One region of the Rhizobium sp. BK060 genome, then DNA from elsewhere that is predicted to be linked to it. Evidence: predicted binding sites of a transcription regulator. Region 1 holds the regulator's gene; each other region holds the start of a gene.
What was found. The regulator PhoB, encoded in region 1, activates phosphate uptake and scavenging genes when phosphate is short. The targets are predictions, from matches to a motif close to TGTCATNNANCTGTCAT.
Positions count from the first base shown of each region.

Region 2: a site for PhoB is predicted at 3,195-3,211, ahead of phnC (phosphonate ABC transporter ATP-binding protein). Genes of this name have one in related genera too.
Region 3: a site for PhoB is predicted at 1,532-1,548, ahead of FHT71_RS28665 (LTA synthase family protein). Genes of this name have one in related genera too.

Region 1 covers NZ_JACHYW010000049.1:7,120-13,641, reverse strand. Annotated here, with positions in the region: gene FHT71_RS30605 (aspartate aminotransferase family protein) at 1-913, opposite strand, end outside; gene FHT71_RS30600 (GcrA family cell cycle regulator) at 1,342-1,875, shown strand; gene phoB (phosphate regulon transcriptional regulator PhoB) at 1,973-2,656, opposite strand; gene phoU (phosphate signaling complex protein PhoU) at 2,693-3,406, opposite strand; gene pstB (phosphate ABC transporter ATP-binding protein PstB) at 3,450-4,265, opposite strand; gene pstA (phosphate ABC transporter permease PstA) at 4,280-5,602, opposite strand; gene pstC (phosphate ABC transporter permease subunit PstC) at 5,599-6,522, opposite strand, start outside.
Region 2 covers NZ_JACHYW010000026.1:14,291-20,812, forward strand. Annotated here, with positions in the region: gene FHT71_RS24120 (alpha-D-ribose 1-methylphosphonate 5-phosphate C-P-lyase PhnJ) at 1-530, shown strand, start outside; gene phnK (phosphonate C-P lyase system protein PhnK) at 527-1,303, shown strand; gene phnL (phosphonate C-P lyase system protein PhnL) at 1,368-2,078, shown strand; gene FHT71_RS24135 (DapH/DapD/GlmU-related protein) at 2,075-2,689, shown strand; gene FHT71_RS24140 (hypothetical protein) at 2,778-2,990, opposite strand; gene phnC (phosphonate ABC transporter ATP-binding protein) at 3,267-4,112, shown strand; gene phnD (phosphonate ABC transporter substrate-binding protein) at 4,203-5,108, shown strand; gene phnE (phosphonate ABC transporter, permease protein PhnE) at 5,178-6,149, shown strand; gene phnE (phosphonate ABC transporter, permease protein PhnE) at 6,158-6,522, shown strand, end outside.
Region 3 covers NZ_JACHYW010000039.1:9,044-15,565, forward strand. Annotated here, with positions in the region: gene FHT71_RS28665 (LTA synthase family protein) at 1-1,517, opposite strand, end outside; gene FHT71_RS28670 (PD40 domain-containing protein) at 1,734-2,567, shown strand; cobalamin riboswitch at 2,594-2,776, shown strand; gene bluB (5,6-dimethylbenzimidazole synthase) at 2,816-3,505, shown strand; gene FHT71_RS28680 (DUF2865 domain-containing protein) at 3,513-4,589, opposite strand; gene FHT71_RS28685 (NADP-dependent malic enzyme) at 4,721-6,522, opposite strand, start outside.

The DNA of each region.
Region 1 (6,522 bases):
GCGAGACGTCGCGCACTTGCTGCAGGAAGCCGTCTGCGAGGATCACGTCGAGCACGGCACTGCCCACAGCCATGGCAAGCGGATTGCCGCCATAGGTGGAGCCATGTGTGCCAGCCTTCATACCGGAAGCGGCCTCAGCCGTGGCAAGGCAGGCGCCGAGCGGGAAGCCGCCGCCGATGCCCTTGGCGACTGCCATGATGTCGGGGGTGGCGCCGGACCATTCATGTGCGAAGAGCCTGCCGGTGCGACCCATGCCGGTCTGCACTTCGTCGAAGATCAGCAGCAAGCCGTGCTCATCGCAGATCGCACGAAGCGCCTTAAGGAACTCGCTGGCCGCCGCACGGACGCCACCCTCGCCCTGAACAGGCTCGATGAGGATTCCGGCCGTCTCGCTGGTGACGGCGCTGCGAACGGCATCGAGATCGCCGAACGGAACCTGATCGAAGCCGGGCGCCTTCGGGCCGAAGCCTTCGAGGTACTTCTCTTGGCCACCGGCAGCAATCGTCGCCAGCGTACGACCATGGAAGGCACCTTCAAAGGTGATGATATGAAACCGCTCGCAATGGCCCTTTGAGAACTGATAGCGGCGCGCGGTCTTGATCGCGCATTCCAGGGCTTCTGCGCCGGAGTTCGTAAAGAACACCTTGTCGGCGAAGGTCGCCTCGGTCAGCCGCTTCGCGAGCGTTTCCTGACCCGGGATTTCGTAGATATTGGACAGGTGCCAGACCTTGTCGGCCTGCTCTTTCAGCGCGCCTACCACATGCGGATGGCCGTGGCCGACGGAGGTGACGGCAACGCCTGCGCCGAAATCAAGATATCGCTCGCCCGTTTCGGTGATCAGCCATACGCCCTCGCCTCGCTCGAACCGCAGCGGGGCACGAGAGTAGGTATCGTAAAGCGCGGCTTCAGCCATGGCGCGATCTCCTGTCATTGACCACAAGCGGCCGGACTCCGGCTAAGGAAAGCGGGTCCGGAAAATTAAAAATGCCGCCTTTCGGCGGCGAGCAGCACTATTTACTTTTCGCACTGCAATGTCAACAAAACTGAGGTTTTCCTGCATGCGTCAAGCCGCCATCCGGAGGCGCTGGAGCTATCAACAACTAATGTTGCAGAAATGACTCTCTCGCCCAGCAAGTTGGGGAAAACTTGAAATTCGATTCGCCGAGATTCAACCGACTCTTGTCACAGACTCAGCCTCACACTAGGTTAAAACTCAATTACTAGACTGCATGCGGCGGAACTAGTCACCAAAATCGAGCAAGCGTTTCTTGCCTCGGATACGTCCGGGGCAATGGTGAGGGATTCTGCCTGCACCAACGCTAATAAGGCGGAGACAGGGGCATGAACTGGACAGACGAGCGCGTTGAAAAACTGAAGAAGCTGTGGTCCGAGGGCCTGAGCGCCAGCCAGATCGCAGCGCAACTTGGCGGTGTAAGCCGTAACGCCGTCATTGGCAAAGTCCACCGTTTGAGTTTGCCCGGCCGCGCCAAGGCCGGAGGCTCGACGACCACTGTCAGAACGCCCAAGCGCACGACATCCGCGCCGCGCGCTCCGAACTATGCATCTCGCGTCACCACGCGCACCGTCACCCGCCAGCAGGGTGCGACGATGCTCAAGGAAGAGATCGAAATCGATGCCATCGCGGAAATCAGCTACCGTCCGGCCGCAAACGTCGTCGTTCCGATTTCTCGCCGCCTCGGCCTGACGGAACTGACCGAGCGCACCTGCAAGTGGCCGGTCGGCGATCCGCTGAAGGACGACTTCCACTTCTGCGGCTGCGAATCCCCAGACTCCTCCCCTTACTGCACCTATCACCAGCGCATGGCCTATCAGCCGGTCAACGAGCGCCGCAAGGCCGCCAACCGGGTCGCCTGACCCGGAAGCCGGATAAGGAACAAAGAAAACGGGCCCTCGCGGGCCGCCTCGCGGGCCCGTTTTTCGTTGGACGGTGTGGATGCCTCTCAGGAGAGCTTTAGGCTTCCATGGAATAGCCGGCACCGCGAACGGTGCGGATGACATCCTGCATGTTGGAGAAGTTCAGCGCCTTGCGCAGACGCCCGACATGAACGTCGACGGTACGCTCGTCGACATAGATGTCATGACCCCAGACGCCGTCGAGCAGCTGGGAGCGCGAGAAGACACGGCCAGGGGATGCCATCAGGAACTCGAGAAGCCGGAATTCGGTCGGACCGAGACGGACTTCGCGGCTCTTGCGATGAACGCGGTGCGTCTCGCGGTCAAGCTCGATGTCGCCGCACTTCAGCAGCGTGGAAAGCACCTCCGGCTTGGCACGACGAAGCATCGCCTTGACGCGGGCGACGAGCTCCGGCGTCGAGAACGGCTTGACGACGTAGTCGTCGGCGCCGGTGGAGAGGCCGCGAACACGCTCACTCTCCTCGCCGCGAGCTGTCAGCATGATGATCGGCAGGCGCTCCGTTTCCGGCCGCATGCGCAGGCGACGGCAGAGCTCGATGCCTGATACGCCCGGCAGCATCCAATCGAGGATCAGAAGGTCCGGCGTGCGTTCCTGCAGCCGGATCTCGGCCTCGTCGCCGCGCAGGATTGTGTCGACCTCAAAGCCTTCAGCCTCAAGGTTATAGCGAAGAAGTACGCTCAGTGCTTCTTCATCTTCAACGACAGCTACTTTTGGTATCATTCGTTTCGGTCTCCTGGGGGCGCGGTCGCGGAACGATTATTCCGTAACGGCGCCGACGGTGTTGGCGGTATCGTCCTTCGGACGTTCGCCTTCCGGCTGAGCGCCGGTGGCCATGTAATAGATGGTTTCGGCAATGTTGGTGGCGTGGTCGCCGATACGCTCGATGTTCTTGGCGCAGAACAGAAGATGCGTGCAGCTGGTGATGTTGCGCGGATCTTCCATCATGTAGGTGAGCATCTCGCGGAACAGCGAGGTGTACATCGCGTCGATTTCCTCGTCGCGCTCACGGATCGACTTTGCCTTGTCGGCAGCACGGCTCGTATAGACGTCGAGCACTTCCTTGAGCTGGACAAGCGCCAGTTCGGAAAGGTGCTCGAGGCCGCGGGCGAGCTTGCGCGGCACGCCGGCGCTCTGGACCGCGATGACGCGCTTGGCGGTATTCTTGCCGAGATCGCCGACGCGCTCGAGATCGGCCGCAATGCGGATCGAACCCATGATCTCGCGAAGGTCGGCCGCCATCGGCTGGCGACGGGCGATGGTCACGATCGCCTTGTCCCCGATTTCGCGTTCAGCGTGGTCAAGGATCACGTCGTCGGAGATGACCTTCTGGGCCAGGGCCGTATCGCCGTTGACGAGAGCGCGAACGGCATCCGAAACCATCTGCTCGGCAAGGCCGCCCATTTCCGAAATACGGCGGGACAGGAATTTCAGATCGTCGTCGTAGGCAGAAAAGATATGTGTCGATGCCATAGGGCTCATCCTTGAGTATGGTGAGGGTTGCCGACGCCGGCGATCAACCGAAGCGACCCATGATGTAGTCCTGGGTGCGCGGATCGTCCGGGTTGGTGAACATCTTGTCGGTATCGTTCTCTTCGACGAGGTTGCCGAGGTGGAACATGGCCGTGCGCTGCGAAACACGGGCGGCCTGCTGCATCGAGTGCGTCACGATGACGATCGTGTAGTTCTCGCGAAGCTCGTGGATCAGTTCCTCGACCTTTGCCGTCGCAATCGGATCGAGTGCCGAGCATGGCTCGTCCATCAGGATCACTTCAGGGCTCACCGCAACAGCGCGGGCGATGCAAAGGCGCTGCTGCTGGCCTCCGGAAAGACCAGTGCCGGCTTCATGAACGCGATCCTTCACCTCGTTCCACAGGCCGGCGCGCTGCAGGCTGAGTTCGACGATCTGGTCCATGTCGGCCTTCGACTTGGCGAGACCGTGGATGCGCGGGCCGTAGGCGACGTTCTCGTAGATCGTCTTCGGGAACGGGTTCGGCTTCTGGAACACCATGCCGACGCGGGCACGGAGCTCCACGACGTCGATGTCAGGATCATAGATATCATCACCATCGAGCGTGATCTTGCCGGTGACGCGGCAACCGTCGATCGTGTCGTTCATACGATTCAGGCTGCGCAGGAAGGTAGACTTGCCGCAACCTGACGGGCCGATCAGCGCCGTCACCGTGTTTTCGCGAATGTTCAGCTTCACGTCGAAGAGCGCGCGCTTCTCGCCGTAGTAAACCGAGACGTCCTGGCCGATCATCTTATAGGGAACGGTATTCATCTTCTGATCCAGAGCCTTCTCAACTGCTGCTTCCGTCAACATGTTCATAATGTCTACTCCGTTTACCAGCGGCGCTCAAAGCGACGACGCAAGAGAATGGCTCCGAGGTTCATGACGATCAGGAACAGGAGCAGGACTATGATAGCGCCAGAGGTACGCTCGACGAAGGCGCGCTCGGCTTCGTTGGCCCACATGTAGACCTGCACCGGCAGAGCCGTCGACGGATCGAGCGGAGTGCTCGGTGCATTGGCCACGAAGGCGACCATGCCGATGAGGAGCAGCGGTGCGGTCTCGCCAAGCGCGTGCGCCAGGCCGATGATCGTGCCGGTGAGAATACCCGGCATGGCCAGCGGCAGCACATGATGGAACACCATCTGCATCTTCGAAGCGCCGAGGCCGAGAGCAGCCGCCCGGATCGACGGCGGCACTGCGCGAAGCGCTGCGCGGGTTGCGATGATAATCGTCGGCAAGGTCATCAGCGTCAGCACCAGACCGCCGACCAGCGATGCGGAACGCGGCAGGCCGGCGAAGTTGATGAAGACGGCGAGGCCGAGCAGACCATAGACGATCGAGGGAACGGCTGCGAGGTTGTTGATGTTGACCTCGATCAGGTCCGTCAGCTTGTTCTTCGGTGCAAATTCTTCGAGGTAGATCGAAGCGGCAACACCGATCGGCAGCGAAAGTACGAGCACGATCAACATCAGGTAAAGCGAGCCGATCAGGGCGACGCCGAGACCGGCGGCCTCGGGGCGGCTGGAGTTGCCGTTGACGAAGAGCCCGGTGTTGAACGTCTTGTGCAACGTCCCGCTTTCCGCCAGCTGGTTCATCCAGCCAACCTGCCTGTCGTTCACCTTGCGGTTCTTCTCGTCCACCTTCAGATCGATCTGACCCTTGTTGGCGGAGTCGATGTTGGCGTCGGCAAGCAGCGTCACATTGACCGTCTTGCCGATCAGCGATGGATCAGCGATGACCATGTCGCGCAACCGGATGGGCGCTCCCTTGGAAATCATCGCGGTCGCGTCACGGACCTCTGGACGGCTCGACGCATTGAGGTTCAGCGCCTTGATCATCGCGTCACGGATGAGCACGGGATAGTTGGCGGCAACCAGCACCGACGGATCGGTGGCGCGCTTGTTGTTCGGGTCGATCGTCTTCTCGCTGAACTCGATCGGCAGCGTGATCACCGTCTGCTGGAAGGCGGTGTAGCCCTTGCTGATGACGCTCGTGAGCAGGATCGCCAGAAAGATCAGGCCGAAGGAGATTGCCGCGACGCCATAGGCGCGGAAGCGGCGTTCGGCGGCATAGCGGCGCTTGAGGCCGATATCGCGGCGTTCGGGTGCCTTGGAGACAACGACACCCTCAACCGGAGAAACAATATCCGTCATTCGTACTGCTCCCGGTATTTGCGCACGATGTAGAGCGCGTAGATGTTGAGGCAAAGCGTGATGAAAAACAGCGTGATGCCCAAAGCAAAGGCAACAAGCGTCTGCGGCGACGTAAATTCGAGGTCGCCCGTCAGCTGGTTGACGATCTTGACCGTCACCGTCGTCATCGGCTCGAACGGGTTGATCTGGATGCGGGCGGCAACACCTGCCGCAAGCACGACGATCATCGTTTCACCGACGGCGCGCGAGGCGGTCATCAGCAGCGCGCCGACGATGCCGGGAAGCGCTGCGGGAAGCACGACCTTCTTGATCGTTTCCGAGCGCGTGGCGCCGAGACCGAGCGAACCATCCCGCAGGGCGCGCGGGACTGCGGTGATAATATCGTCAGACAGGGACGAAACATACGGGATCAGCATGATGCCCATGACGATACCGGCGGTCAGAACGCTCTGCGCCTGAATGAAGTTCGCATAGTTGCCGGTCAGGAGGCCGTTGACCTGCGAGGAAAGGTCGCGGAGGAAGGGGCCGACGGTGACAAGAGCGAAGAAGCCATAGACGATCGTCGGAATACCGGCGAGAACTTCGAGCAGCGGCTTTGCAATCGAGCGGACCTTGGGAGCGGCATACTCCGCCATGTAGATCGCGGCGAACAAGCCGACCGGCACCGCGACGAGCATCGCCACGAAGCCAATGTAGAGCGTGCCGAGCAACAGCGGGATCAGGCCGAATTGCCCGAAGGACGAGCTGCCGGCACCGGCAAAGCGCGGATCCCAGACCGTTCCGAAGAAGAAGTCTGCGGCAGGAACTGTCGCGAAGAAGTGGGCGGCTTCCGTCAGCATCGACAGAACGATACCGATCGTCGTCAGAATGGCGATCGACGACGCCAGAAGCAGGCCCCAAAGCATGACGCGTTCGACGCG
Region 2 (6,522 bases), on a different contig from region 1:
ATCAGGTGCTGGTCTACCAGGTGCCGATCCCCGAGCCGCTGCGCTTCCTCGAGCCGCGCGAGACCGAAACACGCAAGATGCACGCGCTTGAGGAATACGGCCTCATGCATGTGAAGCTTTACGAGGACATCGCGCACAACGGTCGCATTTCCAAAACCTACGCCTATCCGGTCAAGGTCGCCGGCCGCTACGTCATGGATCCGTCCCCGACGCCGAAGTTCGACAATCCGAAAATGCACATGTCGGACGCGCTGCAGCTTTTCGGGGCAGGGCGCGAGAAGCGCATCTACGCCGTCCCGCCCTACACCGAAGTCGTCAGCCTCGATTTCGAGGACTACCCCTTCGAGATCCAGCGCTTCGGCAAGCCTTGTGCACTCTGCGGCGCTGAAGAGGTTTATCTCGACGAAGTGATCCTCGACGACAAGGGCGGGCGCATGTTCGTCTGCTCCGACACCGACCATTGCGACGACCGGCGCGCCCACGGGCATGTCGGCGAGATGTTGGCACCCAATCAGGAGGCTGCCCAATGAGCGACACCCCGCTTCTCAAAGTCAATGACGTCTCGAAGTTCTACGGCAACCGCATCGGCTGCCGGAACGTCTCCTTCGAGCTCTGGCCCGGCGAAGTGCTCGCCATTGTCGGTGAATCTGGCTCGGGCAAGACCACGTTGCTCAACTGCATCTCGACCCGTCTGATGCCGACGACCGGCAGCGTCGAGTACCATATGCGTGACGGCGCCTATCGCGATCTCTACCGCATGAGCGAGGCCGAGCGCCGCTTCCTGATGCGCACCGACTGGGGTTTCGTGCATCAGAATCCGGCTGACGGCCTGCGCATGACGGTCTCTGCCGGTGCCAATGTCGGTGAGCGCCTGATGGCGATCGGCGACCGCCACTACGGCAACATTCGCTCCACGGCCGTCGACTGGCTGCAGCGCGTCGAGATCGACGAAGGCCGTATCGACGATCAGCCGCGTGCTTTTTCGGGCGGCATGCGCCAGCGTCTGCAGATCGCCCGCAATCTGGTCACCGGCCCGCGTCTGGTCTTCATGGATGAGCCGACGGGCGGCCTCGACGTGTCGGTGCAGGCCCGCCTACTCGATCTCGTCCGCGGACTCGTCAACGATCTCGGCCTTGCGGCGATCATCGTCACCCACGATCTCGCCGTCGCACGCCTGCTGTCGCACCGCATGGTGGTGATGAAGGATGGCCATGTCATCGAGCACGGGCTGACCGATCGCGTCCTGGACGATCCGCGCGAGCCGTACACACAGCTCCTTGTTTCCTCCATCCTGCAGGTCTGATCGCGAGAGCCGTTCGGACTCCGGCTACAGGGGTCCTTGGCATGCGAAACTAAGGAAAGAAATCATGGCAACGCCACTCGTTGTTTCTGAAGTCGCCAAGAGCTTTACCATGCACCTGCGCGACGGCATCAAGCTGCCGGTCGTTTCGGACGTGTCCTTCTCCGTTGCGTCAGGCGAATGCGTCGTCCTTGGCGGCCCGTCGGGCATCGGCAAGAGCTCGCTGCTCAAGATGATCTACGGCAACTATGTCGTCGACAGCGGCCAGATCCTCATCAAGCATCACGACAAGATCGTCGATCTGGCAACGGCCGACCCGCGCACGATCATCGATGTGCGCCGCCACACGCTCGGCTATGTCAGCCAGTTCCTGCGCACCGTCCCGCGTGTCGCGGCAATCGACGTGGTCGCCGAGCCGCTGGTCGCCCGCGGCGAGAAGGCGGAAACGGCGCGGAAGAAGGCCGCAACCCTTCTCTCGAAGCTGAACTTGCCCGAAGCGCTCTGGCAGCTGCCGCCCGCCACCTTCTCCGGCGGCGAGCAGCAGCGCGTCAACATCGCCCGTGGCTTCATCACCGAGCATACGGTGCTGCTGCTCGACGAGCCGACGGCCTCCCTCGATGCCAAAAACCGCGCCGTGGTTGTCGGCATGATCGAGGAAAAGAAGAAGGCGGGTGTCGCGCTCCTCGGCATCTTCCACGATGAGGAAGTGCGCGAGGCCGTCGCCGACCGCATTCTCGACGTCCAGAAATTCTCGCCGCGAAAGACAATCGCCGCATGAGCCGCAAGATTGGCCTAGAGCCCTATTTTCATGAAACCGCTTCCGTGAAGAATGCCACCTTTGGCCGCTTCACGGAAGTCTCGGAGCGCTGCCGCATCGAAGAGGTCGAGTTCGGCGACTACTCCTATGTCATGCAGGATGGCGCGATCTGGTGCGCGACGATCGGCAAGTTCGTCAACATCGCCGCTTCGGTGCGCATCAATGCCACCAACCACCCGACCTGGCGCGCGACGCTGCATCACTTCACCTATCGCGCCGCCGACTATTGGTCGGATGCCGATATGGAGACCGATTTCTTCGAATGGCGCCGCTCCAACCGCGTCGTTATCGGCCATGACGTCTGGATCGGTCACGGCGCCACCATTCTACCCGGCGTCAAGGTCGGTAACGGCGCCGTCATCGGCGCCGGCGCGGTCGTCTCCAAGGATGTCGCCCCCTACACAATCGTCGGCGGCGTCCCCACCAAGCTGATCCGCGAACGCTTTCCCAAAGAGGTCGGCGAACGCATGGACAAGCTAGCCTGGTGGGATTGGGAGCATGACCGCCTGCGGATCGCCCTGCAGGACTTCCGGAACCTGAGCGCGGAAGATTTTCTCGCGCGCTACGAATAGTGACAAAAGCCCCTGAGTTTGCTCAGGGACCATTCCTCGACGTTTTGGTCAGCGAAGGCCGGTCTCCTACGGCAGGCCACGCCTTACCCTATGGATTTGGGTTCTTCGCCAATTGCCATTCGCCGGTCTCGTCCGGCTCTACACGCTTGTTGCCGCGGTAGAAGATCGGCAATCCGGTCTTTTTATCCATGGAGAAGCGGCTGGGCGTGAACTTTTCGTCCTCGTGTCCTCGGATGGCGAGGCCGAGTGCCTCCTTAAACTTCCCGGCGTTGCACAGGCTTTTGAAGAGAGTCTGATCCATCGCTTTACTCCAGCATCCTCGATGTCCCTTGAGTTGCCTGCCATCGACCGGTGATCGGGTCAACTGTCAACGACCGACTTCGTGTGCAATCGCCAGCCGGCTGCGATTGGCAGGACCTCTCTGCATGTTGTTTACGCGGCACACGACCTGGCCGGATTTCGGAGGGCCGCCAAAGCCTCGATTATGACAGTCCTTACACAAAACTGACATTGGAGCTTCATCAACCGGGACTAATGCACTCCCTCATATCGCGTTTGGACTATGAGGAAGAGCATGATGTTCGAGCTGAAGAATGTCACCCGCCGTTTCGGAAACAAGACCGCCGTCGATTCCGTGACGCTCGACATTCCTCAGGGCCAGATGGTCGGCATCATCGGCCGTTCCGGCGCCGGCAAGTCCACGCTTCTGCGCATGATCAACCGCCTGCAGGAACCGACGTCAGGCTCGATCCATTTTGCCGGCGTTGAGGTCTCGAGCCTCCGTGGTCAGGCCCTGCGCAACTGGCAGCGTGATTGCGCCATGATCTTCCAGCAGTTCAATCTCGTTTCGCGTCTCGACGTGTTGACCAACGTCATGCTCGGCCGTCTGAACCATCGCTCGACCGCAATGAGCCTGCTTGGCATCTTCACCCGCGAAGAGCGCATTCATGCGATCGCAGCTCTTGAGCGCCTCGGTATCGAGCAGACGGCACTGCAAATGGCTGGCACCCTTTCCGGCGGCCAGCAGCAGCGCGTCGCGATTGCCCGTGCCCTGATGCAGAACCCGAAGATGGTGCTTGCCGACGAGCCGATCGCCTCGCTCGATCCGCTGAATGCCAAGATCGTCATGGACGCGCTACGCGACATCAACGAGCGCGAAGGCATCACCGTCGTCACCAACCTTCATACGCTGGATACCGCCCGCAACTACTGCGAACGTATCGTCGGCATGGCCGCTGGCCGCGTCGTATTCGACGGCAAGCCGTCCGAGCTGACGGCCGATGCCGTCAAGCAGATCTACGGCACCGACAAGGATGGTGCCGGCATCGACGAGACGATGACCTCGACGTCGATCAACATTCCCGCGGCTGCAGCCGCCCAACAATCCGCCGGTTTGCAATCGCTGGCGCTGGCCGGTCTCTGAGAGGGGCGGCCTCGATCGTAAGCCCGCGTTATGGGCACATTTCTTCTTAACCAGAGATCGCCGGGGACGCCGGTCAATCAGGAGAGTACCATGTTGAAGAAAGCACTCTTTGCCGCGACGGCGCTGTTTGCGCTTGCCGGCATCTCGCATGCTGCAGACCTCAAGGAATTCCGCGTGGGCATTCTCGGTGGCGAGAACGAAACCGACCGCCTGCGCAACTACGCTTGCCTGGCCGATCACCTGAAGACCGAGTTCGGCTTCGAGAAGGTTTCGCTCTTCCCGGCTGCTGATTATGACGGCGTTATCCAGGGTCTGCTCGGCGGCACGCTCGACTTTGCAGAACTCGGCGCTTCGGGTTACGCTGCAATTGCCATCAAGAACGACAAGGCTGTTACCCCGATCCTCACGACGGTCCAGAAGGACGGCTCGACCGGCTACCACTCGATCGGCCTGGCTCTGAAGTCCGCGGGCATCAAGGACATCAAGGACGCCAAGGGCAAGAAGCTCGGCTACGCCGATCCGGACTCCACCTCGGGCTACCTCATTCCGCTGACACAGATCCCGAAGGACACTGGCATGCCGAATGACCAGTACTTCGCGTCCACGCAGTTCAACGGCGGTCACGAGAACAACCTTCTCGCTGCCTACGACGGCAAGGTCGACATCGCTGTTGACGACTCTTCCGGCATCGGCGATTTCAAGGACGGCTACACCTCCGGCACCTTCCGCAAGGCTGTCGACAAGGGCACGGTAGACCCGAACAAGCTCGTCGAAGTCTGGCGTTCGCCGCTGATCCCGAACGGTCCGCTCGTTGTTCGCAACGAACTCGGTGCTGACTGGCAGGCAAAGCTCACCGACTTCTTCATGAAGCTCCCGGCAAAGGATGCCAAGTGCTTTGCAGCCATCGAAGGCGGCGACTACCAGGGCTACACCAAGGTTGAGCCTGACTTCTACAACGCCATTATCGACGCTCGTAAGGCTGCCATCGGCGGTTGATCGATCCTGATAGCTGGAGGGCGGCCGTTGCAGGCCGCCCTTTTTCCTGCGAAGAAAGCGGACACCTTCATGACTCTTGCCGATCCCACCGCCCACGCGCCGGCCACGCCGCAAAGCGCCCGTGAAATCGGTGACGCCTGGAGCAAGATGGTGGCCCGCCGCCGCTTCTATACCGGCCTCGGCCTGGTGATCCTGTTTGCCGCCTTCGTTGCCTCGGTGCGTTTTGCCGATGAAAGTAATGCCGGCCATTTCTTCGAGCGCCTGCCGCATCTCTTCGATTTTTTGAGCTGGCTCATTCCAAAGGATTGGAATGACGTCTGGCGCGCCCTGTTCGACATCGCAAACCCGACCCAGAAGACCGGTGAGGAGTATAATTTCGCCGAGGGTCGCGTCTATGTCTGGGCCGGCTTCTATATCCCCGAATATTTCGAGCTGATGATCATCACGATCAACGTCGCGCTCGTTTCGACGATCATCGGCTTCATCTTCGCCGTGCCGCTGAGCTTTCTCGTGGCCCGCAATCTGGCGCCGTCCAATCCGCCGCGCATCGTCGCCAAGCGTCTGACCGAACTCCTCCGCGCCTTCCCCGAGATCGTCATCGCCGGCCTGTTTTCAGCCATCCTGTCGATCGGTCCAGTTGCCGCCATCATCGCCGTCAGCCTGCACACCATCGGTGCGCTCGGCAAACTCTTCTACGAAGTCGTCGAAAACATCGACATGAAGCCAGACGAGGGCATGAAGGCCGTGGGCGCCAGCTGGTCGGAGCGCGTGCGTTTCGCCGCCATGCCGCAGGTCATGCCGAACTTCGTCTCCTACGCACTGCTGCGCCTTGAGATCAACGTTCGTGCCTCCACCATCATCGGTGCGGTCGGCGGCGGCGGCATCGGCGAGGAGCTGAAGCTCTCCATCTCGCGCGGTTTCGGCGCCAAGACGATGGCGCTCGTTCTCCTGCTTTTCATCACCATCGTTGCGGTCGACCAGTTCTCCGCATGGCTGCGCCGCCGCCTCGTCGGCGAGCACGCCTTCCTTCTGCAGCATTGAGGTCCGCCATGACGGTGATCGACGCCAACCGGATGCACGAGATCGAGCAGCGCTACCCGGAATATTTCAAACGTTCCTTCCAGCAGCGCTTCGGCGGCCTGATGATCGTGATCGCGACGCTTGTCTATGCGCTTTACGCAACCTGGTTCTTCGACTTGCCGAAGCTGCTGGCCGATGCCCATTGGGAGCGCGTCGGCCTCTATCTCAGCCAGTGGGTAAGCTATGATGTACAGCCCGAATTGCGCGTCGGCGATGACGGCATCACGATCAAATATCCGCGCTTCTCGCCGCTTGGCGACAACCCGCATCCAGACTGGGTCATCAACAATCCGGATGGCAGCGTCACCGTGTCGGTCAGTGACAGGGGCCGCAC
Region 3 (6,522 bases), on a different contig from region 1:
GCCATATAGACGTTGCCGAGCGGCGGAAGGTGATCGCCCCAGAGGACGATGATCGTCTCGCGATCGCGCTTCTCGGCCCAATTCATCAGCATCTTGAGGCTGTCGTCGGCTTCCTTGATCCCCTGCGTGTAGGTGGCCAGCGTGGCCCGGTCCGCATCGTTCAGGTTGCCCTTGATGTCGACGGTGTTGTGTACGTAACGGTTCGGCTCGTAGGGACCATGTCCCTGCAGGGTGACACCAAAGAAGAAGAACGGACGATCAATACCGTCGGCCTCGCGCATGATCTCCTTCATAAGGGACTCGTCCGAAGCGAAGATGCCCCTCTTTTCCATCGGAGGCATGGTTTCTTCAGAGCGGAACTGCTCGAAACCGAAGTCCTTGTAGACTTCGTTGCGGTTCCAGAACCAGCCGCTGAATGGATGAAGTGAGCGGGCGGCATAGCCTTCGCCGCGGAAGAACGTGGCGAGCGAGGGAACATCGCGACGGATGTATTGCTGATAGGGGATGCTGCCATATGGGAGGAAGGCATTGGAAAAGCCTGTCAACGCCTCGAATTCGACGTTGGCGGTCATGCCGCCGAACTCCGGTGAGAATACATGGCCAGACTGCTCGGCGCGAATAGTCGGCATGGGATCGGGCGACAGGCTCAGCGTCTTCAGTCGGGTCGGATCCCAGAACGATTCACTCATCAGCATGATCACGTCGGGCTTTTCTCGTGGGCCGCTGAGATAGCCGTAGTTGCGGCCGGGGATAGCATCAAGCGCCTGCGTACCGAAGCCGGCCGGTGCTGCAACGTCGGCCATCGGAATATTGAAGATGAAGGCGAGGATGAAGCCGTTGCTCCGGTAGTTTTCCTTCTGGTCCCACATCATCGGGACCACCTGAAGGCGGTCACGGATGAAGGAATACTGTGAATAGTCCATCAATGACCCGAAAGTCGCGATAACGGGCAGGCCGACGCACAGGTGGCGGAGGCGAGAGGTCCTTGAGAGTTTCGGGAAGTTGCGCCAGGCGAAGCGCCAGAGGATGACAATCGCGCCAGCGGAAAGGGCAATGCCGACAACCATCGCAACGGCAGTCCAGGGGCGGTCGCGCACCATGACAGGAAGCAGTTCCATGATCTGGCGCCCGAAAAGAACGTCGGATGGATAAAGGGGGTCCGTGAGGTAATGCTGCTTCTGGTTGGAGACAATGGCGGGAACGAAGACCAGCGGGAGAACGATCAATGCCGAAATGAATTGTCTTCCCAAGGCGGCATCGAGCGACAGCATCAGGACAGTCAACATTACAACGGTCGTCATTCCGGGACGCGCCGGCGATATCAGGAATTCGCGCACGTCGGCCAGCCCATCGCGGGCAATTATCTCGACGGCGGCCGTAGCAAAGAGAGCAAGCAGGGCGCAAAGAGCGACGCCGAGCGCTGTGCGTATAGCAGGCGACCGGACGCTTCCTCCGAAATCGGTGGAAAGCGACGCAAAGCGCGCTGCCACTGCAGACCTCATTACCAACGCGATCAACCGGAAAACTCCAACGTCATAAAAGCTTCACCGAACTGTCACATCCTCGTCATGAACGCTAGATGAACCGTTAGGTTTCCCGCATTTGTGATTAGTGGATAAGGCGCCGGTCGCCCAAGAGACACGTCCTGTGGTGCAAGCTGGCCTGGTGCATTTGCTTGTGCTGAGTGGCGGGCCGTCGTAGGTCTGACGGAGTCGATGTCAGGAGGATTCAGATTGCGCAGTTCCGTCGAGATCTACAACATCAGGACAGGCGAGGCGCGCGTCGTCTGGCAAACCACGCAACTCGTGGAGGCGCCGAACTTTTCACCCGACGGTAGCTATCTTCTGCTGAACGGTGACGGTCTTCTGTACCGTCTGGCGCTTGACGGTTCGGGCAAGGTCGAAAAGGTCGATACCGGCTTTGCCACGGCCTGTAACAATGATCATGGCATTTCGCCTGATGGCCGTCAGATCGTCATTTCCGATAAGACTGAGTTCGGTAAGTCGACGATTTATGTGCTACCCGCCGAAGGCGGCACGCCGCGTCTGGTGACGCAAAATCAGCCGTCCTACTGGCATGGCTGGTCGCCCGACGGGAAACAACTGGCCTATTGCGGCATCCGCAACGACGTATTCGATATCTACACGATCTCCGTGGACGGCGGCGAAGAAAAGCGGTTGACGCACGGCGAGGGGCGCAATGACGGGCCGGATTATTCAGCCGACGGCCAGTGGATCTACTTCAATTCCAGCCGCACCGGCCTCATGCAGATCTGGCGCATTCACCCGGATGGGACCGGCCTCGAGCAGATCACCAGCGACAATTGTGGGAATTGGTTTGCTCATCCGTCGCCAAACAACGATAAGGTCCTGATCCTTTCCTACGATCCCGACGTCTTCGACCACCCGCGCGATCTCAATGTACGGCTGCGGCTGATGGACATGGATGGGGGCAAGCTGACAACACTCTTCGATCTCTTCGGCGGGCAGGGAACGATCAACGTGCCGAACTGGTCGCCGTCGGGCGATGAGTTCGCCTATGTGCGTTACTACCCAGTCTCTGTGTGAGGGATTGCATCGCGTGATTTTTGCCGGCATAGACCCTTCCGTCGGGTGCCCGTCTTAGGCGGGAGAATCGGGAATTCGGTGTGAGACCGAAACGTGCCCAACGCTGTAAGGCTGACGACTGCCGCAACACGCCACTGGTCCAGTACCGGGAAGGCGCGGCAGTCGGATGACGCCAAGTCAGAAGACCGGCCCGACATCATAGACTGACCCGCGTGGACGGCGGGCGGTTGTGTTGTTGGGGATTGACGATGCGACCAGACCATTCAGGCTCCCTGTCGGGAGCTGCAGCCTTTTCGACCGAGGACCGCGACGCCGTCTACAGGGCGATTTCGACGCGCCGTGACGTGCGTTCGGAGTTTCGCCCGGATCCCATACCCGACGACGTCGTCAGCAGGCTTTTGACGGCTGCGCACCACGCCCCGTCTGTTGGATTCATGCAGCCCTGGAACTTCGTCCTGGTGCGCGATCAGCAGATGAAGGAGGCTGTTTGGCAGGCGTTCGATCGCGCTAATCGCGAGGCCGGCGAGATGTTTCAGGGGGAGCGACAGCAGCTCTACCGGTCGCTGAAGCTGGAGGGCATCCGAGCCGCACCGCTCAGCATTTGCGTCACCTGTGATCCCGATCGCTGCGGTGATGTCGTTCTCGGACGGACCCACAACCGGCGAATGGACTCCTACTCCACAGTCTGCGCCGTGCAGAATTTGTGGCTGGCAGCGCGTGCCGAAGGCGTCGGGGTCGGCTGGGTGAGCATCTTTCACGAGTCCGATATCAAGGGGATTCTCGGCGTTCCGGAGCGGGTGGAGATCGTTGCCTGGCTGTGCCTAGGTTACGTCGATCAGCTCTATGACCAACCGGAACTGGCGGTCAAAGGATGGCGCCAGCGCCTGCCGCTGGAGGAGCTTGTGTTTATGGATCGTTGGGGCAAGTCTGCAGACTAGGCAGCGACTATTGCTGCGGCTGGGGACCTGGCTTTGCCGGGTTCTTGAGGTCGATCGTGCCTTGGTCGCCCGCCAGGAACTGCGGACCGATCTGACGGACCTTGTTTGCCGGGTCGTAAGGCCTGTCCGGCACCTGTGGCAGCGGAACCGCGGGTGCTGCGGTCGGGCTCTTGGTCTCGGGCTTCTTGGTTTCGATCGTGGTGATCGACCCCTGCGGCGGTTCGCTGATCGTTTGGCTTTTTCGCATCCGCTCGTAGTAGGCGTTTAGATCGCAGCTGCAGGACGATCTTTCGCCGGGCTTGCGGTTCTTGTAGGCGAAGGCATTCGGCATGGCGCTGTAGGGCGCGCCTGTCGCCGCGGAGATCATCTGCGATGTCTCCGTGCTGGAGACGTCATGATAGAAGAGCTCGGTGTCGATGCCGGGACACATCTTCGAGCAGGTGTCGGCATCGCGGGCAAAGTCCTGGGATGTTGCGTTCGAGCTCAACGGAAAAAAGCCGCCGTCACAGCTTCGCACGCAGACGGTGTTCAGATGAGAGAGCGGCGACATGCCCGGGAGACCATAGCGGCGCCGGCTGGGATCACGACCCAACGGAATGAACGTGTCGCTTCGCAGCGCCTGATCTTCGATACTCGGTGGCTGCGCATACCCTTCGGCGCTGTCGGCGGGCCATTGTTCCTCGTTGCAGCCATTGTCATCGAGTGCGGCAAGAAGTTCGTTCCTCGTGCGGACATCCTCGCTCTGACCGCGCAGTTCGTCGCGACGCTGCTGGAGATAGCGGATATTGTCGACCATCTTGGATTCTGCGCGCTCGAGTTCCCCGCAGTATCCGTCATCGTCGCCGATCACCACCATGCTGCCGCTCGTGCAGCCGCTCTGGCGCAGATCGCTGCGGACCTTGCGAAGCTCAAGGTTCTGCTCTGCGATAGCGCTGGCGTACTTGCGCACCTCGGACGTGCTGCCGATGATCTGCGGCAGGTCGGCAAGGCGGGCGCGCAGATCGCCACAGATTGCCGGCATCTGGGCGTAGCTCGGGCCGGTCAAAGTAAATGCGGCTATGAGTGACAGAATCCAGCGGTTCAAGGCATCGTCCCATCGATGAGCAAATAGCAGGGTCGTCTGGCGCGGCTTTTTCGCCGCGCCTTCATTGCTAGCTCGTTTGTCTTAACGAGCTGCGGTCAGAATCCTACCGCATTTTCTCGATCTGCGGCAAATCACGCCGGTTGTGAAGCCTCCACGACGGCGAGGGCGGCCATGTTGACTACGCCGCGGGAAGTGACGGACGGCGCCAGGATGTGCGCGGGCAGCGCTGCACCAAGCAAGATCGGCCCGACGTGCAACCCGTCGATCATCGACTTTACGACGCCGAGCGTGATGTTGGCTGCATCGAGGTTCGGGAAAACCAGCAGGTTTGCTTCGTCGTGCAGGGTCGTGTCGGGCATGACGCGCTTGCGCAGGGCGTCGGAGATCGCGCTTTCGCCGTGCATTTCGCCGTCGACTTCGAGATCCGGCGCCGCCTCACGCACGAGCTTGAGAGCGGCACGCATCTTCGTCGCGCTCTCGGACTCACGCGAACCGAAATTCGAATGGGATACGAGGGCAGCTCGCGGCGTGATGCCGAAGCGCTTGATTTCCTCGGCGGCAAGAACCGCGGACTCCGCAATCTCCTCCGCAGTCGGATTAAAGGTGACGTAGGTGTCGGTGAAGAAGGCGGCACCGCGCTGCGAGATCAGCAGGCTGAGCGCCGAGAAGTCGCACACGTCGTGTCGCTTGCCGATGATCTGGCGAACGTCGCGCAGATGTTTCTCGTAGCGGCCCTCCAGCCCACAGATGAGCGCATCTGCCTCACCCCGCTTCAGGGCCAGGGCGCCGATGACAGTCGTGTTGGTACGAACGATGGTACGGGCTGCCTCCGGAATGACGCCGCGACGTCCAACGAGCGAGAAGTAGAGATCGACATATTCGCGGAAGCGTGGATCGTCTTCCGGGTTGATGACATCGAAATCGGCCAGTGGACGAATGCGTAGGCCGTAGCGCTTTAGGCGAGTCTCGATGACTTGCGGGCGACCGATCAGGATCGGTTTGGCAATTCCTTCTTCCAGCAGGACCTGTGCGGCGCGCAACACCCGCTCGTCCTCGCCTTCGGAGAAGATCACGCGCTTGCGCTCGGCATTCTTCGCCGCGGCAAAGATCGGCTTCATGATGAAACCGGAGCGGAAGACGAAACGGTTGAGCTGGTCGAGGTAGGCGTCGAAGTCGCTGATCGGGCGCAGGGCGACACCGCTCTCGGCGGCTGCCTTCGCGACGGCCGGGGCGATGCGCAGGATCAGGCGCGGGTCGAAAGGCGAGGGAATCAGGTAGTTCGGGCCGAAGACCGGCGTTTCACCCGAGTAGGCGCGTGCGGCGACGTCGGAAGGTTCCTCGCGCGCAAGTGCTGCGATGGCGCGCACGGCCGCCATTTTCATTTCTTCGTTGATCGTCACTGCGCCGCAATCGAGCGCGCCGCGGAAAATATAGGGGAAGCAGAGAACGTTGTTCACCTGGTTCGGGAAGTCGGAACGGCCGGTGCAGATCATGGCATCGGGGCGCGCGGCGCGAGCGAGATCGGGCATGATCTCGGGCGTCGGGTTGGCGAGCGCCATGATCAGCGGGTTTTCGGCCATCTGCGCCAGCAGTTCCGACTTCAGCACGCCGGCGGCGGAAAGTCCAAGGAAGACGTCGGCACCGCCGATGTTTTCGGCGAGTGTGCGTGTGTCGCTCTTCTGCGTGTAGACGCTCTTCCATTCGTCCATCAATTCGGTGCGGCCTTCGTAGACGAGGCCCTCGATGTCATGGACCCAGATGTTTTCCCGCTTGGCGCCGAGCGTGACGAGGAGATTGAGGCAGGCAAGGGCGGCAGCACCGGCACCCGAGGCGACGATCTTGACCTCGTCGATCTTCTTGTTCGCCAGTTCCAGACCATTGAGGATGGCGGCGGCAACGATGATGGCGGTGCCATGCTGGTCATCGTGGAAGA